DNA from 4 places in the Sphingobium sp. MI1205 genome. Region 1 is predicted to be linked to each of the others. Evidence: predicted binding sites of a transcription regulator. Region 1 holds the regulator's gene; each other region holds the start of a gene.
What was found. The regulator LexA, encoded in region 1, represses DNA repair genes until DNA is damaged. The targets are predictions, from matches to a motif close to GTTCCNCNCTTGTTCT.
Positions count from the first base shown of each region.

Region 1 (5,723 bases):
TGCCCGCCCGCCAGCAGTTGATTGGCGACTTCGGCATGACGTTGGGAGCGTTCGAACTGGAACACAGTGGGTTCATCGCCGCCCAGCCCAAGCCATTCGAGACCATCGAAGATTGCGGCAACCGCTTCTTCAGTGGAGCGCGCGCGATCGGTATCTTCGATACGCAACAGAAACTTGCCGCCATGGTGACGAGCGAATAACCAGTTGAACAAAGCGGTGCGTGCGCCGCCGATATGAAGGAAGCCCGTGGGCGATGGCGCAAAACGGGTTACGACTTGCTTGTTCAAACCCGTTGCACTCACAGTCCTATTCCCCGACATCCGCCTTGCTCATTCATGAACGCGACGCCCCCTAGCATGGCTTTTGAGCCACGACAAACCTCCGTCTGCCGGAATATCAGGCGTGCGGGGGAAGGGCTTTTCGCACGGGTGGAGCGGGGACTTGAAGCGGAGCGCGAACAGCTTGGCCTTTGGGTTCCGGTAGCGGTCGGGATTGGCATTGCCGCCTGGCTATCTCTTCCTAACAGACTGGAATGGTTTGCTTTCTGTTGCGGTGCGGTGGCTCTGGCAATCGGCGGATTGGTTTTTCCCATGGGCGCGCGCCTGCGTCAGATGCTGGTGTTGGCGGGCTTGCTGGCCTGTGCAGGCTGCCTGTTGATATGGGGCAAAGCGACCATCTTTGGCGCGCCGCCCCTGCCGAGGGCGGTCTTTCTGGAGGTGACCGGTGAGGTCATGTCCGTCAACGCCGTGCCCGCGCAGCAATTGAGTCGCGTGTCGATCCGTCCGATAGATCCGGCAACTTTGCCCTCTCTGATCAGGGTAAATATCGCCGCAGCCGATATGCCTGCGGGCATTGGGCGCGGCGCCGTCATCCGGTTTCGGACGCGCTTGATGCCGCCCGCGCCAGCCAGCCTGCCAGGCGGCTATGATTTCGCGCGCCGCGCCTATTTCCAGGGAATAGGGGCCACTGGTCGTGCGCTCAAGCCGATCGCCGTGCTGAGGGCGTCGGAAGAAGCGCCGCCACTGCGCAACCGTCTGTTCGCCCACATATTGCAAAAGGTGGACGGCGATGGGGCTGGCATTGCGGCCGCCTTGGCTACCGGAGATCAGGGCGCCATAGCTGAAGAGGATGCAGAGGCGATGCGCCGCAGCGGCCTTGCCCATCTGCTTTCCATCAGCGGCCTGCACGTCACTGCGTTGATCGGGGCCGTCATTTTCCTGCTGATGCGGGTCATGGCGTTGAGTCGTCGCGCGGCGCTCGGCTGGCCGCTGATGCTGATTGCAGCAGCCGGCGGCGCACTGGCGGGTGTCGGCTACACATTGCTGACGGGGGCGGAAGTGCCGACGGTCCGGTCCTGCGTGGCGGCGCTGCTGGTGCTGGGAGGGCTTGCCCTGGGCCGGGAGGCGATCACTTTGCGCCTGATCGCTGCGGGCGCGCTGATCGTGCTGTTCTTGTGGCCGGAGGCGCTTGCCGGGCCGAGCTTCCAGATGAGCTTCGGCGCGGTGATCGCATTGGTTGCGTTGGGCGAACATCCCCGGTTTCGCGCATTTGCGGCGGCGCGGGAGGAGGGGCTGCTGCGCAAGTTCGGGCGATCACTTGCCATCTTGCTGTTTTCCGGGTTCGCGGTGGAACTGGCGCTTGCGCCCATCGCGCTGTTCCATTTTCACAAGGCGGGCATGATGGGCGCATTTGCGAACCTGATCGCCATTCCCCTGACCACTTTCGTCGTCATGCCGCTGGAGGCGCTGGCGCTATTGCTGGACGCCGTCGGTGTGGGCGCTCCGGCCTGGTGGTTGAACGGCCAAGCTCTCGAACTATTGCTGTGGATAGCGCATGCCGTGGCGGCGAGCCCGTGGGCGGTCGTTACTGCGCCGGTGGTGCCCAACGCTGTCTTTGGCATGATTGTGTTGGGTGGGTTATGCTGCCTGTTGTGGCGAGGTCGCTGGCGTTGGATCGGACTGGCGCCGGTCGCGGTCGGGATCGTGATCATCGTGACAACGTCCCCACCGGAGATTCTCGTTACCGCTGATGGCCGCCATGTGGCGGTGCGGAGCGCAGACGGCGGCATGGCGATCCTGCGGGATCGGGCGGGCGATTATGTGCGGGACATGATGGCGGAAAGCGCAGGGTATGAAGGCGCTCTTGCCGCGATGGCGGATTTGCCAGAAGCCAGTTGCTCAAGAGATCTTTGTATGGTCGCCCTTTCGGCAGGCGGCCGGGTTTGGCGGTTGCTGGTGACGCGAACCGGCGACCTGGTGCCGAAATCGACGCTGGCAGGGGACTGCGCCCGAGCGGATATCGTCGTTGCCGATCGTCGCCTGCCGTCATGGTGTCGTCCACGCTGGTTGAAAGCCGACCGGCGGTTGTTGGCGCGGACAGGCGGTCTCGCTATCGATCTGGACGCGGGCAAGGTGCGGGCCGCGAAAGTTGCCGGTGACGCGCACCCCTGGATTGCTCAACCTACAAAACGATGGCGCCGCCGCCGTTCCGATCAGTTGTAGCGGCGCAGCAATCCCGCCAGCTTGCCCTGAATGCGCACTTGCCGCGTGTCATAGATTTGCGGCTCGTAGGCGCTGTTGGCTGGATCGAGCCGAACCTTCTGCCCTTCTCGATGGAAATATTTGAGCGTGGCTTCGCTATCCTCAATCAAGGCCACGACGATCTGTCCTTCGCGCGCGACCTCGGTCTTTTGGATCAGGGCGAAGTCGCCATCCAGAATACCCGCCTCAATCATGGAGTCGCCCGAGACTTCGAGGGCATAATGATCGCCAGCGCCCAGCAGTGCGGCGGGGACGGACAACATATTCTGTCCCTCCATCGCCTCTATCGGAACGCCGGCTGCGATCCTGCCGTGAAGCGGGATTTCAATCACGTCATTCGCGGCGATCGGCGGCCTTGTGACCAACTGCGGTTTTGGCTGGGCAACGACCTTGGGCGCACGATGCATCGCTTCGGGCAGCTTCAGCACCTCCAGCGCTCGCGCGCGATTAGGCAGGCGACGAATAAAGCCGCGTTCCTCCAGTGCGTTGATCAGCCGGTGGATGCCGGACTTGGACCGCAGGTCGAGCGCCTCCTTCATCTCCTCGAAAGATGGTGAAACGCCACCTTCCTCCAGCCTGTTTTGAATGAAGCTGAGCAATTCCTGTTGCTTGGGCGTCAGCATGCCTGCTTGTCCTCCATGGAACGGATGGAGAACACTTAGGAAACGAAAACGGGGAAGTCAAGCAGGCTTACGCCAAGCGTAACGAAAGGAACGGACCTGCCGCCCGGCCGTTTTATCGCCGCCTTCCCAAAGAGGGTGAATAGGAGAGTAACATGCCTAATCAGAACGACAAGGACGGCAGCCAGCGCCGTCAGCAAGGTGGCGATCGTTCGAGCCAGACCGGCCGTCAGCAGCAGCAGGAAAATCGCCAGGGTCAGATGGGCGACGCCCAGAAGAACAAGAGCGATCAAGGCAAGCAACAGCGCTGAACCAGCGTCCGGTTTGCGAACTGGGAGGGGCCGCCATGCGGCCCCTTTTTCATGCGTGAAGTGGAATGACAGTCACCTGGTCGCCAGCCGCCGCTGGAGCAGAGCCTGCGGCGCGCACGATGAGGCTGTCCGCCCGGGCCATGGCGGCGGTCGCAGCGCTGTCCTGCGAAATGACCGCAATTAACCCATCGTTCGTGTGGAAGGCGCGGAGATAATCATCGCGCTCGCCGGTAGCGGGCAGAGACGCGGCCAAAGTCGCGCTGGCGATGCGCGGCAGTGGATCGGCCGCCCCCGCCATGTGCCGGACGAGGGGTAGCAGAAACAGGGTCGCCGTCACGAAGGCGGAGACTGGATTGCCGGGCAGTCCGAGGAAAATGGCGTCGCGCAGCTTCCCCGCCATCAGCGGCTTTCCCGGACGCATGCGGATCTTCCAGAAATCGAGATTACCTCCGGCGGCGGCGAAGGCGGGGCGAACCAGATCATGATCGCCCACCGATGCGCCACCAGTGGAGACGATGATGTCCGCCTGACTGGCCTGCTCCAGAGCCTGGATCATCAGATCGAGATCGTCAGGCACGATGCCGATGTTGAGAATGTCGCAGCCCAAGCTACCCAGCATCGCACCAAGCATGGGCGCGTTTGATGAAGGCAGGCGGCCGGGTGGCGTCGGGGCGCCCGGGGGCACAAGTTCATTGCCGGTGGAGATCAGCGCCACGCGAGGGCGGGCGCCCACCGGTAGGCTGCCGTGACCGCCCAGAACGGCAAGTGCTACCTGCGCCGGGCCCAAAGCAGCGCCTGCGGCCAGAAGCGGCTGGCCCTTTTGAAAGTCGGAGGCTGCTGGCCGGACATTGCGTCCGATCGACAAGGCGGGGCCGCGTGGATGGAGAAGGCCCTCCACAAGGTCGGCATCCTCCTGGATAAGCACGGTGTCGGCGCAAGGCGGCAATGGCGCGCCCGTGAAGATGCGGGCGCTTTCGCCAGGAGCCAGGGGCAGGGGGAGGCCGCCGCCCGCCGAGCTTTCGGCTGTGACGCGCCAGGGGCCGGGCCATTCACCGGCGCGGATGGCGTAGCCGTCCATGGCGGAAAGGTCGGCCCAGGGCTGATCGCGCAGTGCGTGGATATCGCGGGCGAGCCAGCGGCCTGCGCAGGCGGAGACGGGCGCGTCCTGGGCGGCAAGTCGGCCGCCGAGCGCGAGCAGGCGCGTCTGTGCCTCGGCGACCGGGAGCAGGCTCATGCCGCGCGCCAGTCGCCCGACTTGCCCCCCGACTTGGCGAGCAGCCGAACGCCGCCGATGGTCATGCCCTTATCCAGCGCCTTGGCCATGTCGTAAATGGTGAGGAGCGCAACTGATGTGGCGGTGAGTGCCTCCATCTCCACACCCGTCTGTCCGGCGGTTCTGGCGGTCGCGGTTGCGGTGACGCCAGCGGGTTCAAGGTCGAAGTCTATGCTGACGGAGCTAAGCGCGATGGGATGACAAAGGGGAATGAGGTCGGCGGTGCGCTTGGCGGCCATGATCGCCGCGACACGAGCGACCGCGAGGACGTCTCCCTTTTTAACCAGGCCTTGCGCGATGGCGGCGGCGGCTTCTGCACTCATCGCGATATGGCCGGTGGCGATCGCTTCCCGGCTCGTCACTGCCTTGGCCGAGACATCAACCATGCGGGCCGAGCCGTCCTCGTCAAGATGGGTGAGATTGGTCATTTGCCGGTAAGAAGCGCGCGGGTCGCGGCTTCGACATCGGGCTGGCGCATCAGGCTTTCGCCGACCAGGAAACAGCGGACACCATGATCCGACATGGCGACCAGATCGGCATGGCTGCCAAGCCCGCTTTCGGCAACGAAGGTGCAGCCTTCCGGGGCTTGGCCCACCAGTTCGTAAGTGCGGGCGAAATCGACGCTGAAGTCACGCAGGTCGCGATTGTTGACGCCGATGAGGCGCGAGCGCAGCTTGAGTGCGCGCTCAAGTTCGCTGGCGTCATGCACTTCGACAAGGGCGTCCATGCCCAAGCCCAGCGCTGCGTCCTCTATCTCCGCCATCTGGCCGTCGTCCAGGGCGGCAACGATGATGAGGATGGCGTCCGCGCCCAGCGAGCGGCTTTCCAGGACCTGCCACGGATCGACCATGAAATCCTTGCGCAGCACGGGCAGCGGGCAGGCAGAGCGGGCGGCCATCAAATAATCGTCATGCCCCTGAAAATAGGGCTCGTCGGTCAGGACCGACAGGCATGCCGCGCCTGCTGCTGCATAGGCCTG
Region 1 is NZ_CP005188.1:2,203,256-2,208,978, reverse strand. It holds gene gltX (glutamate--tRNA ligase) at 1-320, opposite strand, end outside; gene K663_RS10705 (ComEC/Rec2 family competence protein) at 357-2,501, shown strand; gene lexA (transcriptional repressor LexA) at 2,492-3,163, opposite strand; gene K663_RS24645 (hypothetical protein) at 3,316-3,471, shown strand; gene K663_RS10690 (molybdopterin molybdotransferase MoeA) at 3,521-4,705, opposite strand; gene moaC (cyclic pyranopterin monophosphate synthase MoaC) at 4,702-5,172, opposite strand; gene trpC (indole-3-glycerol phosphate synthase TrpC) at 5,169-5,723, opposite strand, start outside.

Region 2 (5,723 bases), 680 kb from region 1:
ACCGGCTCCCGCGTAAACTGGCCACCTTGTTGTGCGCGCTGCCAGCCCGGGCCGCGCCCCGTGCCGCGGTGGACATTGGCGAAGGGGTCCGCGCGCTCCGACCAGTTGGCGCGCCAGAGCGAAGCGCCCCCGGACATGCTGCTTTCTTCCTCGACATGTTCTGGTGGCAATTCGCCAACGAATCTCGATGGGATGGAGCTTGTCCACTGCCCATAAATCCGGCGGTTGGCGGCATGAAGAATGACGCACAGTCTGCGCGCCCGCGTGATTGCGACATAGGCCAGACGGCGTTCTTCCTCGAGGCTGTTGAGGCCGCCTTCGTCAAGGGCACGCTGGGACGGAAAAATGCCCTCTTCCCAACCGGCGAGAAAAACATTGTCGAACTCCAGCCCCTTTGCAGCATGGATGGTCATGATCGTGACCTTGCGCTCCTCGGCCTGAGCGTCATTGTCCATAACCAGCGACACATGTTCCAGGAAAGCGCCGAGCGTTTCATATTCCTCCATGGCGCGGGTCAGTTCATTGAGATTTTCCAGCCGACCCGCGCTTTCGGCGGTGCGCTCCGCTTGAAGCATTGCGGTGTAGCCGCTTTCATCCAGTATCTGGCGGGCCAGTTCCGCATGGGGCAATTGAGCCGCGCGATCGCGCCAGCGGGCAAGGTCGCCGATGAACGCGCCAAGGCTGCGGCGCGCCTGCGGGGTCATTTCGTCTGTGTCGAGGATACGGGCAGCCGCGAGCGCAAGCGGAATACCCTCGGCGCGTGCAAGGCGGTGGAGCTTTTCAACGGCCTTGCCACCCAGTCCTCTTTTGGGGACGTTGACGATCCGCTCGAAAGCAAGGTCGTCTGCAGGTTGGTTGACGAGGCGAAGATAGGCGAGGGCGTCGCGGATCTCGGCGCGCTCATAGAAACGGAATCCGCCAACGATCCGGTAAGGCAGCCCGATCTGGATGAATCGGTCTTCGAACTCGCGTGTCTGGTGCTGTGCCCGGACAAGGATCGCGATCTCTTCCAGGGATTGTCCAGACCGCTGAATGGTCTCTATTTCGTCGCCGACCCGGCGTGCCTCTTCTGGCCCATCCCATACGCCGATGACGCGCACCTTCTCGCCAACGTCGATATCGGTCCAGAGCGTCTTGCCCAGGCGGTTGCCATTTTCGGCGATGACCCCTGAAGCCGCGCCAAGGATGTGCGGAGTCGAACGGTAATTCTGTTCCAAACGGACAATCTTCGCGCCCGGAAAATCCTTTTCAAAGCGCAGGATGTTAGCGACTTCGGCGCCGCGCCAAGAGTAGATGGATTGATCGTCATCGCCTACGCAGCAGATATTCTTGCGCTGTTGAGCGAGCAGGCGGAGCCAGAGATATTGGCTGCTGTTGGTATCCTGATATTCGTCCACCATGACGTAGCGAAAGCGCTGCTGGTAGCTTTCCAACACATCGCGATGACGCTTCAATATGGTCAGGACATGGAGCAGGAGGTCGCCGAAGTCGCAGGCATTTACGTCACGCAGCCGCGCCTGATAGGCGGCATACAGTTTCTGGCCGCGTCCGTTGGCATAGGCTTCGCTTTCTCCCGCACCGATCTCGTCTGGTGTCAGCCCTTTATTCTTCCATTGGTCGATCAGGCCGCCAAGCTGGCGCGCGGGCCAGCGCTTCTCGTCAATCCCTTCGGCCTGGATCAACTGCTTCATCAATCGAAGCTGATCGTCGGTATCGAGGATGGTGAAATTGGATTGCAGTCCAACCAGTTCGGCATGACGGCGTAGCATCTTGGCCGCGATGGCGTGAAAGGTTCCGAGCCATGGCATGCCCTCAACCGCTGGTCCGATCATCCGGCCGACCCGCTCACGCATCTCGCGCGCGGCCTTGTTGGTGAATGTGACGGCGAGCATTTCGGAAGGGTAGGCACGGCGGGTGGCAATAAGATGGGCAAGGCGAGCTGTGAGCGCAGCCGTCTTGCCTGTGCCTGCGCCCGCGAGCACCAGTACCGGGCCTTCGGTCGTCAGCACCGCCTCTCTCTGCGGGGCGTTGAGACCCTTGAGATAGTCGGGATCGTTCGGCGAAGGAGCGGGCAGGGTCATGGTCAACAACTAGGGAGCGGGGAAGGAGGGAGCAAGAGCGATACCCTTGAAGCGCAGCCTCTTCTATGAGAACAAAAGGGGAATCATGCAAGGAGAAAGGCCATGGCGACTGGGCGGTGTCAATGTGGAGCGATCCGTTATGAGGTGCGGGGTGAGCCGGTGTACAGCGTGCTATGCCATTGTTCGGATTGCCGCCGAAGCGCTGGTGCGCCGATGGTGGGATGGGCGCTTTTCTCCGAGGATGACGTCAAGATGACCGGTGAGGCCAAGGCCTACCGATCCTCGCCGAATGCTACCCGGCATTTCTGCGCGACCTGCGGCACAGGGCTATTCTATCGCAATGCCATCAGCTTTCCCGGAATGGTCGATATTCAAACGGCCACCCTGGACGATCAGTCGGTATTTCCTCCCGCAATCCACATCCAGTGGGCGGAGGCGGCACCGTGGATGGGCAGAATGCAAGAACTGCCCCGGCCCGATCGATATCCCGACCAGTAAGGGCATGGGCTGGTCGCTTGGCGGCGGGTACGCAACGGTTCGTCGCCAGTATCGGAACGCCTGCATTACTGGCCCGGTTCTTGCCAAGCCAAAAGGCAGAACGGGGTGAAGAACAGGAAAGGATAACCCGATGAAATCGATCATGCTTGCAGGTGCGGCCATGCTGGCCTTGGGTACAGGCGCTACTGGCATTGCGATCGCTCAGGGTGTGCCGAACAGTGCGGCCCAGCCCCCCGAAACTGGCTCGGTGCCGCCCAATGATCCGGCTGTTCCAGCAACCCCGGCTACGCCTGCAACACCTGGGATGACGGGTGAAGCGGCGACGCCCGCAACTCCTGCGACGCCGGCCACGCCAGCGGATCCCAACGCCGGTCAACCGACGGGCGCTGTGCCGGACGAAACCGGCATGGTTCCTGCTCCGGCGGGCGCTCCCACTGACCCGGCAGCGCCTGTGGGCAGTTCTGCCAATCCCGTCACCGTGGGCGGGAATATGACCCCGCCCCCACCTGCGGCGGCGAAGGATTATCCGTTATGCAGCCGGACTGTGCAGGATAGTTGCATCAATCCGGGAGAAGCGCGACGGGCCAAGAGGGGCCGCTAACAGCCGTCGCTGATTGACGCGGCGGGGCCGGGCAAGGCAGCGATCAGTGCTGCGAGCCCGGCCTTGTCGCGTGCGGCGTCGGCGAGACTATGTTGATCGAGTACGGCAAGGAAAGCATTGGTCGCAGCCCTCAATATGCCTGACAGACCGCAGGCGGGACGAAGGGCGCACCTGCCACAATCGGCCAGGTTCATATCCGTTTCGGTGTGGCGGATCACTTCGCCCAGCATGATCTGTTCGGGCGGGCGAGCGAGGCTGAAGCCGCCGCCCCGCCCGCGCTGGGTTATGATGAAATTACCTTGGCCGAGGTGGTGGACGACCTTCATCAGATGGTTGCGCGATAGCGTATAGGCATCGGCTATGTCGGCGATGGTTGCGCGGCCAGTGGGTGACACCGCGAGGTGAATGAGGACGCGAAGGGCGTAGTCGGTGTGGCGGGTCAATTGCATGGATGAATGCGTTAGAAGAACGTGCTTGTGAAATAAAACATGTATCCTATTTACATATTAAAAGATGCAACGTAAATGCACCTTTATCGAGTCTCAAAAAGGGGTGCATTCCATGAGCCAGCTTACTGCGGAAACCATCGCGATCGTCAAAGCCACAGCGCCCGCCCTGCGCAGCCATGGGGTGGAGATCACCACGGCCATGTATGCCCGGCTGTTCCAGGATGCGTCGATCAAGGACATGTTTGACCAGGCCGCGCAGGAAAGCGGCGAGCAGCCCAAGCGGTTGGCGGCGGCGATCCTTGGCTATGCGGAGAATATCGACAAGTTGCAGGCGCTGGAGGGCGCGGTCGCCCGCATGGTGCAGCGGCACGTGGAAACCGGGGTCAAGCCGGAACATTATCCCAAGGTTGCCGCGGCGCTGCTGCCCGCCATCCGCGACGTACTGGGCGAGGAAGTGGCCACCGACGCAGTGCTTGACGCCTGGGGCAAGGCCTATTGGTTCCTGGCCGAGATATTGATCGGCAAAGAAGCGCAGGCCTATGAGGATGCTGAGGCTGCTTGAATTGTGAGCGGGGGCGTGCCCGCCCCCGGCCCTTCAAACGAGTCACGCGCCTCGTTTGAACGCTTGCGGGAGGGGCGTTTCAAGGTTCGGCCCGGAGCAACGTCAACCGAGCCTTCCCGACATCACGGGTGGCTTCGACAGAGAAGCCCTTGACCGCCACATCTTCGCGGCGGTCGGTTTCGATGCTGATCCACGTTGCGGGACCGGTCCAGCCCAGACGGCCGAGCTTGTCGAGGGCCACCGCGCCCGCGCCGCTATTATAGGGCGGGTCCATCAGGATGAGGTCGAGCGGCTTTGCCGCAGGGCCGAGCGAAAGGACGCTGCTCTGGCGGATGTCGGGGCGGAGGCCGAGCTTTTCGCCATTGGCGCGGATCGCGTCCAGCGCGGCCCGGTCCTGCTCGACGAAGAGGCAAGTGGCCGCGCCGCGCGACAGGGCTTCAAAACCCAACGCGCCCGACCCGGCGAAAAAGTCGCCGACGGCCAGCCCTTCGAAAGAACCCACCCGGCTGAGCAGCATCGAAAAGAGCGTTTCGCGGGTGCGGTCGGCTGTGGGGCGGGTGGCGTCGCCCTTGGGGGCGACCAGCGGGCGGCCACGCCATTGGCCTGCGATTATTCTCATGGCTTCGTCCGGCTTTGTGCGTTGTTGGATTGACGGATATGGGGCGAGCGGGATTGAGGCCCTAGGACTTGAGTGGTTTCAGCGTCTTGCGAAACAGGATCAGGTCATGCTGGCGCACCTCTTCAACCGCGCCGGAGGCAAGCTCGCCGAGATGGAAGGGGCCATAGCTGGTGCGGATCAGGCGGCTCACCTGAAGCCCCAGATGTTCCAGCACGCGGCGCACTTCGCGGTTCTTGCCTTCGGTCAGGGTCATTTCGATCCACTGGTTGCGGCCCGTCCGCCGCTCCAGATTTGCTTCAATCTGGCCATAGCGAATGCCGTCAATCTCTATGCCGTCGATCAGATCCTCAAGCTGCGCCTGGCTGATTTCACCAAAGGCGCGGGCGCGGTAGGTGCGCGGGACGCCGGTGGCGGGCAGCTCCATCTGACGTTTGAATTCGCCGTCTGTGGTCATGAGCAGAAGGCCCTCGGTCGTCATGTCAAGCCGACCGATGGGCATGAGGCGGGGCAGATCGGCGGGCAGCCGGTCGTAAATGGTCGGACGGCCACGCGGGTCACGCTCCGCCGTGAGATAGCCCGAAGGCTTGTGAAAAAGGAACAGGCGCGTGGGCGCAGGCTGGGCGACGGGGTTGCCATCCACGGCGATGCCGTTGAGCGAGGTCAGCAGCGTGGCGGGCGTCGTCACCGCTTCCCCGTCCAGCGTGATCCGGCCATCCTCGATCATCCGCTCAATCTCGCGACGGGATGCGACCCCCGCGCGGGCCAGCAGCTTGGCGATACGCTGCGGCTCATTGTTGCCGCTGGCGACGGCGGCGGCGCGGGCGGGATGAGGATTGGCGGGCGTTGCGGGCGCGGTCTTCGCCTTCCGAAACGGCGGGCGCGCGGGGCGGGAGCCGATCGCGGGCCTGCCCTC
Region 2 is NZ_CP005188.1:1,526,996-1,532,718, forward strand. It holds gene K663_RS07340 (ATP-dependent helicase) at 1-2,081, opposite strand, end outside; gene K663_RS07345 (GFA family protein) at 2,184-2,579, shown strand; gene K663_RS23245 (Fe-S oxidoreductase) at 2,710-3,180, shown strand; gene K663_RS07350 (RrF2 family transcriptional regulator) at 3,177-3,629, opposite strand; gene K663_RS07355 (globin domain-containing protein) at 3,742-4,191, shown strand; gene rsmD (16S rRNA (guanine(966)-N(2))-methyltransferase RsmD) at 4,271-4,810, opposite strand; gene K663_RS07365 (pseudouridine synthase) at 4,872-5,723, opposite strand, start outside.
Region 2: K663_RS07340 (ATP-dependent helicase) is a predicted target of LexA. The motif match lies at 2,150-2,165, and genes of this name have one in related genera.

Region 3 (5,723 bases), 160 kb from region 1:
GCCAGTCGGGCCACAAGCTGCGCGCAGGCCAGCAACAGTTGGTCGATACGCTGCTCCCCGCCGTCTCAGTCCCCGAAGAAGGCGACATCACCGCCGCCGACCTTTTCGGCTACGACCGCCCGCTCCATTTCGAAATCGGCTTCGGCGGCGGCGAGCATATGGCCTATCGCGCCGACATGCTGCCCGACCATGGCTTCATCGGCTGCGAGCCTTTCCTGAACGGCGTCGTCACCGCGCTCGGCCATATTCGCGACAAGGCGCTTGGCAATGTCCGCGTCCATATGGGCGACGCGCTGCAAGTCCTCTCCCGCATCCCTGACGGGGCGCTCAGCTTCGTCTACCTGCTCCATCCCGACCCCTGGCCAAAGGCGCGCCACGCCAAGCGCCGCATGATGAACCCCGGCCCGGTCGGAATGATCGCCCGCAAGCTGAAGCCCGGCGGCGAGTTCCGCTTTGGAACCGACCATCCCGTCTATCTCCGCTGGGCGCTGATGGTGATGAACGGCCATCCCGATTTCGACTGGCTGGCCAGCGATCCAAAGGACTTCCTCACCCGCCCCGGCGGCTGGCCCGAAACGCGCTATGAAGCCAAGGCCCGGAGCCTGGGCCATGAAGTCTGGTATTTCCGCTATCGACGGCGCTGAACCATCCCCTCCCCCAGGTGTTGGCCGGGGGAAAGGAGATGCGCGATGTCCGACAATCATGAAGAGATGATCCACGAAGACGCTCTGCCCGGCCATGAGTCGAAGCTGGAGCCAAAGCCCGAATGGGAGCCCCGCTATCCCGGTTCCGGCCGTCTCGCGGGCAAGGTGGCTCTCGTCACCGGCGCCGACAGCGGCATCGGCCGGGCCGTCGCTGCCCTCTACGCGCGTGAAGGGGCCGACGTCGCCATCCTGTACCTGTGCGAACATGACGACGCGAAAAAAACCGCCCGGATCGTCGAGGGCGAAGGGCAGGAAGCACTCACCATCGCGGGGGACGTAGGCGAAAAAGCCTTCTGCGACGACGCTGTCAAACAGGTCATCGACCGCTTCGGCCGCCTCGACATTCTGGTCAACAACGCCGGTGAACAACATCCCGATCAGGACATCACCGATATCACCGAGGAACAGCTGCGCCGCACGTTCCAGACGAACATCTTCGGCATGTTCTTCCTGACGCAGGCCGCCCGCCCGCACCTGAAAAAAGGCGCGGCGATCATCAACTGCACCAGCGTCACCATGTATCAGGGATCATCGGAACTGCTGGACTATAGCAGCACCAAGGGCGCGATCACCGCCTTCACACGCAGCCTGTCGGAAAATCTGGTGAAGCACGGCATCCGCGTCAACGCCGTCGCCCCCGGCCCGATCTGGACGCCGCTCAACCCCAGCGGCGGCGCGAGTCAGGAGAAGCTTGAACATTTCGGCGAGTCCACCCCCATGGGCCGCCCCGGCCAGCCCAACGAAGTCGCCCCAGCCTTCCTGTTCCTCGCCTGTGAGGACTCAAGCTACATGTCGGGCCAGGTCCTCCATCCGAACGGCGGAACGATTATAAATGGATAGGGACTGCTTTATTCTTCAAGTGGGTGAACTAATCGCCAAATCAAGCATTTATTCCCCGCAGATTCCGCTGCATTCCTTGATGGCCTCGCCCGGATACAACCCCGGGCGGGGCCCTTCTTGTGAATGAATGCCAAGAATAACTGATTGAGATTAGACAGTTTTTCTTGTTTTTATTACTTTGGATATATGGCCGCCCAGCCTTATCCATGGCCTATTAGCAGCGCAGGTTTGCCCTGCAGTGCGACCCAAACTAGCCCCGTCTGTTCAGGCGGGGCTTTTTGCGTCAGCCTGTGCGTGACCATCGGCCTGCCGCTCGATCCGCCGTCGCCACAACAAGGCAACGGCGCGGCGAGCCATGCCCGCCGCGCCGTCATCGCTTCAAACGGTCGCGCCCATCCCCTCGGGCCGGCGCCTCTCCGTCTTCAGTTCGCCTTGCTCATGTCCACCTTCTCCACCCATTCGGGATAGAAGGTCGGTTCGCGGTTGGACCAGCCCACCGCCGTCGCCGCCGCTTCGCTGATCGACTGGAGCAACGACCGGCGCTTTTCGGGATGGAGGTGCGGCAGGCTCGCCGCCGCGCAGAAGGCTCCGGGCAGCCATGGGCGAGACCCAGCGCCCAGCAGCCTTTCATACAGGAAACGATAGGAGGAAAAGCTGCATAGCCTGTCCTGACCAAGATCGAAGGCGGAAATCGTCACCAGCGGGGCCATGAACGGCTCCATCTGGTCAAGGCCGCTGTCGTCGGGCACGCGTGCCTTTATCTCGTCGATGCGCCCGTAGATGCGGGCCTGCGCGCGGATGCTCGCTTCCTCCACCATGTCGCGCGACCACAGCTTCATGGCGTCGCGGCGGTGGAGGCCGATATCCAGCGAGCGGCGGATATAGCGCTGCGTGGCAGACGGGAAACTGGCGAATTCACGCAATTCAGCCAGTGTAATGGCCCCGTCAGCCGGTCTTGCATTGGTGCCCATGCTCTTGCCCTCCGACTTCAAGTCGATCGACAGATCATGCGCCCTTCATGGTTACTGTAAGATTAAGCGCTGACCGCGTCGACAGTTACAAGGAATCATGTTTCGTTGTGCAGTGCAACATGTAAATTTTGTGAATGCGCCGAATGGAATAGTCAGGAACGCGGCGGCAGCGGCTCTCCCCTCACCTGTTGTGCAAGATCGGGCCAGTGCGTCTGGCCCGCCGCGCTGGCGGTGGCCATCTGCAGTCCGCGATACTGGGCCAGAACCTGCTGCCCCAGTTCGGTCACCAGCGCGCCCTCGCTCGAAGTCGCCACCAAAGGACCGGCCCAACAGCGGTTCATCACATCCACCAGCATCCAGCATCGCCGATAGCTCATCTTCAGCTTGCGCCCCGCCGCGGAAATCGAACCCTCGCTGGCGATGGCGTCCAACAGGTCGGCCTTCCCCGGCCCCATCGCGATCTCGTCACCGCAATAGATCTGGGTCTTTATCTTCAGTCTCGGCCCGCTCATGCGCTGACTACGCGTTCACGCTCTACGGCCGCCGCTCCAGCACAGCGCCGATCATCTTGCGCCACGTCGCGACATCGCCCGCCTGGGCCATCTGCTCGTCCGGTTCGCGTAATGTGTGCAGGATCGCATAGGCGTCATCGACATGATCGGGCCAGCTTGCGTCCACGGCTCCCGACGCGTGCGGATCGCTACCCTCGCCATTCATGCTCAGCTGGCGCCCGGCCAGCACGCGGGCAATGCGTTCGATCGCGGGGGTAGTGGAAGTCGGCATCAACAAGGCTCCTCTCGCCGGTGATGCGAACCGCCCGGCCATCCGCCGATACGGTTCGCCTCGAATGCTGATCATATCACCATTATCAGCGCCGTCTATCGCTTGGCTTCGTCCTCTTCTTCCTCATCCTCATGAAAGCCGGAAGAAGGCACAGGATCGCCATGATCGCCCGGTGCGGTCACTGACGGTGGATCGGATGCGTCCATGCTGTCCATCAATCCTTCGTCCAGCTTTTCTTCCTTGGTCACGGCATGATCCTGCGCGTCGGTGGGGCGATGGTCATGCGCTTCTTCGCGGCTGTTGGGCCGGACATCGGTTTTCTCGTTCATCATATTCTCCTGCGGCGCGACCTGCATGCGCGCCTCCCCCGATCAACGGCCAGCGCCGATGGGCGGTTCCGCAGTCCAGGTTTCGGCATGGAAACAAGAACGCCCCCGGCGCAAGGGATGGCCGGGGGCGTATCCAGGATGCTGTCGGGCTCTCCGGGATCTCTTGAACATGTGACGCCGCCGATGCAGCGCTTCCGTCACACTATACGCTCATTCGGCTAACAGTGCTTGACTATTCGACATCCCCGCCCCGCTTGCGAGCCGCGATGCGCGCGCCCATATCCGCGCGATACGCTTGCCCCCAAAGAACAAATCTGGAACAACACGGCCCATGAGTCTGACCACCATTTCCGTGCGCGGCGCGCGCGAACACAATCTCAAGGGCGTGGACGTCGACCTCCCCCGCGACAGCCTGATCGTCATCACCGGCCTTTCCGGCTCGGGCAAATCCTCTCTCGCCTTCGACACCATCTATGCCGAGGGGCAGCGCCGCTATGTGGAGTCCCTCTCCGCCTACGCCCGCCAGTTCCTGGAGATGATGCAGAAGCCGGACGTCGAACATATTGACGGCCTCTCCCCCGCCATCTCGATCGAGCAGAAGACGACCAGCCGCAACCCGCGTTCCACGGTCGCGACCGTCACCGAAATCTACGACTATATGCGCCTGCTCTGGGCGCGGGTCGGCGTCCCCTACTCCCCCGCGACCGGGGAGCCGATCAGCGCCCAGACCGTCAGCCAGATGGTCGACCGCGTCCTCCAGCTGCCAGAAGGCACCCGCTTTTACCTGCTCGCCCCCGTCGTTCGTGGCCGCAAGGGCGAATATAAGAAGGAACTGCTGGAATGGCAGAAGGCGGGCTACACCCGCGTCCGCATCGACGGCGAAATGTACCTGATCGAAGAAGCCCCCGCCCTCGACAAGAAATACAAGCATGACATCGAAGTCGTCGTCGACCGCCTCGCCGTGGACCCCGACATGTCCACCCGCTTAGCCGACAGTTTCGAACAGGCGCTGAAACTCGCCGACGGCCTCGCTTATATCGACCTGGCCGACACGACCGTAGCCGCCCTCGCCCAATCCGTCATCCCAGCGGAAGCTGGGATCTCAGGCGGCAGCGCGCCAACGTCCGAGACCCCAGCTTCCGCTGGGGTGACGGAAAAGGGCAAGATGAAAGGCGCGGAAGTCCCCGCCAACCGCATCGTCTTCAGCGAAAAATTCGCCTGCCCCGTCAGCGGCTTCACCATCCCCGAGATCGAACCGCGCCTCTTCTCCTTCAACGCCCCGCAAGGCGCCTGCCCGGCCTGCGACGGCCTTGGCGAACGGCAGGAATTCGACCCCGAACTGGTCGTCCCCAACGAGCATCTGACGCTCAAAAAGGGCGCCATCGTCCCCTGGGCCAAATCCAACCCGCCCAGCCCCTATTATATGCAAGTCCTCGGCTCCCTCGCCAAGGAGTTCGGCTTCGCCCTCGACACCCCCTGGATCGACCTGCCGCCAGAGGTAAAGCTCATCATTCTCCACGGCACCGGGGGCAAGCCGGTCACCCTGCGCTTCGTCGACGGCAAGAAGTCCTATGAGGTCAAAAAGCCCTTCGAAGGCGTCATCGGCAACCTCAACCGCCGCATGCTCCAGACCGAATCCGCCTGGATGCGCGAGGAACTGTCCAAGTACCAAACCGCCATGCCGTGCGAGACCTGCCACGGCGCCCGCCTCAAACCCGAAGCCCGCGCGGTCAAGATCGCGGGCGAAGACATCTCCATGTCCACCCGCCGCTCGGTGGTGGACGCGCTCACCTTCTTCCAGTCGCTCCCCGACCATCTCACCGACCAGCAGAACCAGATCGCCAAGGCCATCCTCAAGGAAATTGTCGAGCGCCTCGGCTTCCTCAACAATGTCGGCCTCGACTATCTGAACCTCGACCGCACCAGCGGCACCCTGTCGGGCGGCGAGTCCCAGCGTATCCGCCTCGCGTCCCAGATCGGCAGCGGCCTGTCGGGCGTCCTCTACGTCCTCGACGAACCCAGCATCGGCCTGCACCAACGCGACAACGACCGACTGCTCATCACCTTGAAGCGCCTGCGCGACCTCGGCAACACCG
Region 3 is NZ_CP005188.1:2,360,328-2,366,050, forward strand. It holds gene trmB (tRNA (guanine(46)-N(7))-methyltransferase TrmB) at 1-644, shown strand, start outside; gene K663_RS11445 (glucose 1-dehydrogenase) at 690-1,544, shown strand; gene K663_RS11450 (hypothetical protein) at 1,967-2,515, opposite strand; gene K663_RS11455 (winged helix-turn-helix domain-containing protein) at 2,668-3,027, opposite strand; gene K663_RS11460 (hypothetical protein) at 3,050-3,298, opposite strand; gene K663_RS11465 (hypothetical protein) at 3,394-3,654, opposite strand; gene uvrA (excinuclease ABC subunit UvrA) at 3,959-5,723, shown strand, end outside.
Region 3: uvrA (excinuclease ABC subunit UvrA) is a predicted target of LexA. The motif match lies at 3,933-3,948, and genes of this name have one in related genera.

Region 4 (5,723 bases), 910 kb from region 1:
TGGGTCCGCCCAGTTCAAACGTCTTGCCGCCGTGACGGCCGGGGTCAGCCGCCGCATTGGCAATCGCCTGCGCGACATCGGCGACATAAACCGGCTGAAACTTCGTGTCGGCGCCGATGACCGGAACCACCGGCAACCGGCTGATCAGGTCGGCAAAGCGGTTGAGGAACTGATCCTCGGGGCCGAAGATGATCGACGGGCGGATGATGGTCGCATTGGGGAACGCGGCCTTTACCGCCGCTTCGCCCGCTGCCTTAGACCGGCCATAGGCGGATGGGCTTTGCAGGTCCGCGCCGATGGCCGACACATGGACCAGCGCCTGTACGCCCGCTTCCGCCGCCGCCTTTGCTACGTTGGCCGCGCCGTCATGATGCGATCCTTCCAGATCGCCGCTCAGCACGCCGACCAGGTTGATGACGATGTCGCTGCCCGCAATGGCGCGCGCGACGCTTTGCGGCTTGCGGATGTCGGCTGCGACAAACTGGGTCTGGCCCAGCCCACCGAGCGGCTTCACGCGCAGCGCGGTCGCCAGATCGCGTTGGGCCACGCGCACGCGCGCGCCACGTTCCATCAGCGCCTGCGCGACCTGCCGGCCGAGGAAGCCGCCGCCGCCGAACACCGTAACCAGACTGTCCTTCATCACGCGTTCCATGCCTGTCCTGCTTGGGGGAATGACTGCAAGCGCTTCCCTTGCAACAGCCGCCGCCCGCTGACAACAGGCGGGCGAGGGCGCGGGTTCCTTTTTTATCCGATCCAGCCTTGCAGGCCCGCGATCATCCACAGGCCAAGGGCCAGGAACAGCAGCGCCGCGCCAATCTGCAGCGCGCGCATCGGCACTTTCTTCGCCAGCGCCTCGCCAAAAATCACCGCCGGGACGTTGGCGATCATCATGCCCAATGTGGTGCCCGCCGTCACCGCAAAGACATTTTCGAACTGCGCGCCAAGCGCCACGGTCGCGACCTGCGTCTTGTCCCCCATCTCCACCAGGAAGAAGGCGATCAGCGTGGTGAGGAATACGCCTGCCTTCGACGGCGCTTTCAGCGGTTCATCCTCGTCAATCTCGTCGGGGATCAGCGTCCAGGCGGCCATGGCGATGAAGCTGGCGGCGACGGCGTAGCGGAACCAGTCCTGGGTCAGGATATCGGCGATGGAACGACCGACCAGCGCCGCCAGGAAATGATTGGCCAGCGTCGCGAACAATATGCCCATGATGATCGGCACCGGCTTTCGAAAGCGGGTGGCGAGCAGCATGGCGAGCAATTGGGTCTTGTCGCCCATTTCGGCGAGCGCGACCAGCGTAGTGGAGGTGAGGAGAGCGTCCATAAATAATATCCGGGGCCGGGCGAAGGGTTGAAGACGCAATGCCATCGCCTCCTCCCGCCCGGCCGGACAGGGAAAAGCCGATGCCATTGGTCTCGCCCGATGCGGTGGTCCGGGCGCTTGCCCGACGTCCCCGCATCCCGCATGCCATGGCCTCTCGGCCAAATATGTTGACATGCGGCCCATTCGATCGCTCGAATGGCTGGCTACTCCCCAGATGACAGGGCGCGTTTAGGGAATATTGCGCGCGGAGGCAATTGGGTAACCGCCCCGTTGCAACGAGCATGGCGCGCGGAAGCTGCGGGGGTGGGCCATGCCCGGCCCGCTCACTACTCCGCCGCGTCGGCGATGGTTTCGGGCAATGCGCGCACGGCCTCGGCCGAAACCGGCTCGCGGACCAGTGCGTCCACCGGCTCCAGCGTGTCCAGTTCGCGCCCGCCCGTTTCGATATTGAGGTCGCGCAGCTTGCGTCCTGTCACCAGCACCCGGCCTTCGAAGCTGCCCACGAAGCTGTTATAGTCGCTCACCGCGCCCGTTAGCCGGTTGCCCAGTTTCTTGAGCGATCCAGCCGCGCCCGCCAGCCGCTCATAAAGCTCCTTGCCCAGCGCGCCGATCCGCTTGGCTTCGTCCGCCATCTTCTCCTGCCGCCACACCGCCGCGACGGTGCGGGCAATCGCGATCAGATTGGTCGGCGTCGCTAGCAGCACACGCTTGCCGAACGCATGGTCCCACAGCTGCGGATCATGCTCCAGCGCGGCGGACAGGAAATGCTCGCCCGGGACGAACATGATGACATAATCGGGCGCTTCCTCAAACTGGTCGGCGTAGCTCTTGCGCCCCAGCGTATCGACATGCGCCCGCATCGCCGCCGCGTGGGCCGAGAGCAGGCGCTTGCGCTCATCCTCGCCATCCGCGCCGTAGGCGTCCTGATAGGAATTCAGCGACACCTTCGCGTCGATCACCAGCGCCCGTCCGCCCGGCACGCGCAATATGGCGTCGGGCCGCAACCGGCCATCCTCGCCCTCGACGCTCACCTCGGTCCGGAAATCGACATGTTCGGAAAGCCCGCATGTCTCCAGCACATTGCGCAACTGCTGTTCGCCCCAGCGCCCGCGCGCCTTGGGCGCATGGCGCAGCGAATCGACCAGCCGCTGCGCCTCGGCCCGCACCGCCTCCTGCCCCGACTTCATCGATTCTATCTCGCCGCGCAGGATGCCATAGGCTTCCGTGCGTTGCTGCTCGATCTGGCTGATCTTCTGGTCGTAGCGCTGAATCGTCTCGTTGACCGGATGCAGCAATTGCTTCAGCTGCGCCTCGCTCTTTTCATGCGCCTGCGCCAGCCGCTGGTCCGCCCGCTCCAGGAAATGGCTCTGCGCCTGATGCAGCAGCTTACCGCCAATCTCGCTGAACTGCGCCGACAACTGCTCCTTGGCGTCCTTCAGCGCCGCGATCTGCGCCTCGAACGCCTCGGCCCGCGCCTGTGTGTCGGATCGCAGCGCGGCGATCTCCTGCTCGACCAGCCCTCGCGCGTTACGCTCTTCCTCCAGCCGCCGCGCAAGCTCGCCCGCCTGGACCGCGCGATCCTGCGCCACGACCAGTTCCTGTAGCGCGCCGTTGCGCTGCGCCTCCGCCTGACCAAGCCTCGCCGCAAGCTCCGCCTTTTCCGCGGCCAGCGACGCCGTCGCCTTGCCGCGCAACAGCCAGCCAAGCCCCAACCCCGCAACCAGGGCGATAAGGCTTATGATGACGGCCAGGCTGTCCATGATGATCCCCCTTATGGAACGAAAGGGGAACCTAGCGGCCCGACCCGGTCCCCGCAACCCTCGTTGCGTTCAGGCGAGTGACGCGCGAAGACCTTGCTGGCGACGGCAACTCCGGCCTTGCGCGATCTGGAGAGATCATCGCACTTGTCTGAACAGCGATGAACAGGAATATGTGTGTATGCAGACGCTTCTTGACCGCATGTGGACGGATCCCTGCGCGATCCTTTTGCGATGACGCAAACGCCGCCCTTCGCGGCCTTCGCGCCGCCCGTGCGCAAACCATCCCCGCTGCGCAAAGAGATTACGGCGGCATATCGCCGACCCGAAGCGGAATGCGTCCAGCCCTTGCTGGATCTGGCGACTTTACCCCCCAAAGTCCGGTCGGACGCCCGCACCACCGCATATGCGCTTGTCTCGTCGATCAGGGAAAAGCGGACCCGCAGCGGCGTCGAAACCCTGGTTCAGGAATTTGCCCTGTCGAGTCAGGAGGGCGTGGCGTTGATGTGCCTGGCCGAGGCCCTGCTGCGCATTCCGGACGACCAGACCCGTGACGCGTTGATCCGTGACAAGATCGCAAAGGGCGACTGGATGTCGCATGTGGGCAGCGGCAAGCCCCTTTTCGTCAATGCGGCGTCCTGGGGGCTGGTCGTCACCGGCAAGCTGCTCGACAGCGTGAATGACCGGGGGCTGGCCGCCGCACTCTCGCATTTGCTTGCGCGGGCGGGGGAACCCGTGATCCGGCGCGCCGTCGATATCGCCATGCGATTGATGGGGGAGCAGTTCGTCACCGGTGAGACCATCGGCAAGGCGTTGAAGCGCGCGCGCGCTCTGGAGGCGAAGGGTTTCACATATAGCTACGACATGCTGGGCGAGGCGGCGATGACAGCCGCGGACGCCGTCCGCTATTATCGGGATTATGAGCAGGCCATTCATGCGATAGGCAAAGCATCGGCCGGTCGCGGTATTTATTTTGGTCCCGGCGTCTCCATCAAGCTCTCCGCCCTTCACCCGCGATACAGCCGCGCCCAGGCCGGTCGCGTGACCGATGAACTTCTGCCCCGTGTCAAGGCGCTGGCGGCGCTGGCGAAACGCTATGATATCGGCTTCAATATCGACGCGGAGGAGGCGGACCGCCTCGAATTGTCGCTGGACCTGCTGGAAAGCCTGGCGCTCGATCCCGATCTGTCGGGCTGGAACGGTCTCGGCTTCGCGGTGCAGGCCTATGGCCAGCGATGCCCCTTTGTGATCGACTGGATCGTCGATCTCGCGCGCCGCGCGAACCGGCGGATCATGGTGCGGCTCGTAAAGGGCGCTTACTGGGATACCGAAATCAAGCGCACACAGGTCGATGGGCTGGCCGACTTTCCCGTCTATACGCGCAAGGTCCATACCGATGTCGCCTATATAGCCTGCGCCAAAAAGCTGTTGGCCGCCCCCGACGCGATATTCCCACAGTTCGCGACGCATAACGCCCAGACGCTGGCGACCATTTTTCACATCGCTGGCCCGAATTTCGCGGCCGGCGACTATGAGTTTCAATGCCTGCACGGCATGGGCGAGCCGCTTTATGGCGAGGTGGTGGGAAAGGAGAAGCTCGATCGGCCCTGTCGCATCTACGCGCCGGTCGGAACGCATGAGACGCTGCTGGCCTATCTTGTCCGCCGCCTGCTTGAAAACGGGGCCAATTCGTCATTCGTGAACCGGGTCGCTGATGCGAGCGTCGCGATCGACGAACTCGTCATGGATCCTGTCGAGCAGGTCCGCGCGATGGACCGGCCGGGACATCCGCACGACCAGATCGCCTTGCCGTCGGCGCTCTACGCTGATCGCCGTAACTCTGCGGGCATCGACCTGAGCGACGAGGACGCGCTGGCGCATTTGTCGTGCGCCCTGACAGAGAGTGCGACGAAGCAATGGCATGCCAGGCCCGAAATTTACGGGCACCGGATCGTGCGCAGCGAACGACCAGTGTGCAATCCTGCGGATGCGACCGATGTGGTGGGAATGGTGGCCTTTTGCGTGGAGCAGGACGCGCGCGACGCCTGCCGGATAGCCGCCCATGCCGCCGCAGCCTGGGCCGCTACGCCGGTTGCCGACCGCGCCGCCATGCTGGAGCGGGCAGCCGATGTCATGCAGGCGCAAATGCCTCATCTCATGGGGCTGGCCATCCGCGAGGCGGGCAAGTCAGCGGCAAATGCGATCGCCGAGGTCCGCGAGGCGATAGATTTCCTGCGCTACTATGCGGCGCAGGCCCGAACGACTTTGGGGCCAACGCAACAGCCGATCGGCCCCATAGTCTGCATCAGCCCCTGGAATTTCCCGCTTGCGATCTTCACGGGCCAGATCGCTGCAGCTTTGGTCGCCGGTAATCCGGTCCTTGCCAAACCGGCGGAAGAAACCCCGCTGATCGCCGCCGAGGCGGTGCGCATCCTTCATGCCGCGGGCGTCCCCGCCGATGTGCTCCAGCTGCTGCCGGGCGCGGGCGAGATCGGGGCCGCGCTCGTTGGGGCTGCGGAAATCGCGGGCGTGATCTTCACCGGCTCGACAGAGGTCGCGCGCCTGATCCAGAAACAGCTTGCCACGCGTCTGTCGCCCGATGGCCGCCCAATCCCGCTGATCGCGGAAACGGGCGGTCAAAAT
Region 4 is NZ_CP005188.1:3,110,191-3,115,913, reverse strand. It holds gene K663_RS15440 (complex I NDUFA9 subunit family protein) at 1-652, opposite strand, end outside; gene K663_RS15435 (TMEM165/GDT1 family protein) at 745-1,323, opposite strand; yybP-ykoY riboswitch at 1,422-1,548, opposite strand; gene K663_RS15430 (DNA recombination protein RmuC) at 1,650-3,083, opposite strand; gene putA (trifunctional transcriptional regulator/proline dehydrogenase/L-glutamate gamma-semialdehyde dehydrogenase) at 3,315-5,723, shown strand, end outside.
Region 4: K663_RS15430 (DNA recombination protein RmuC) is a predicted target of LexA. The motif match lies at 3,099-3,114, and genes of this name have one in related genera.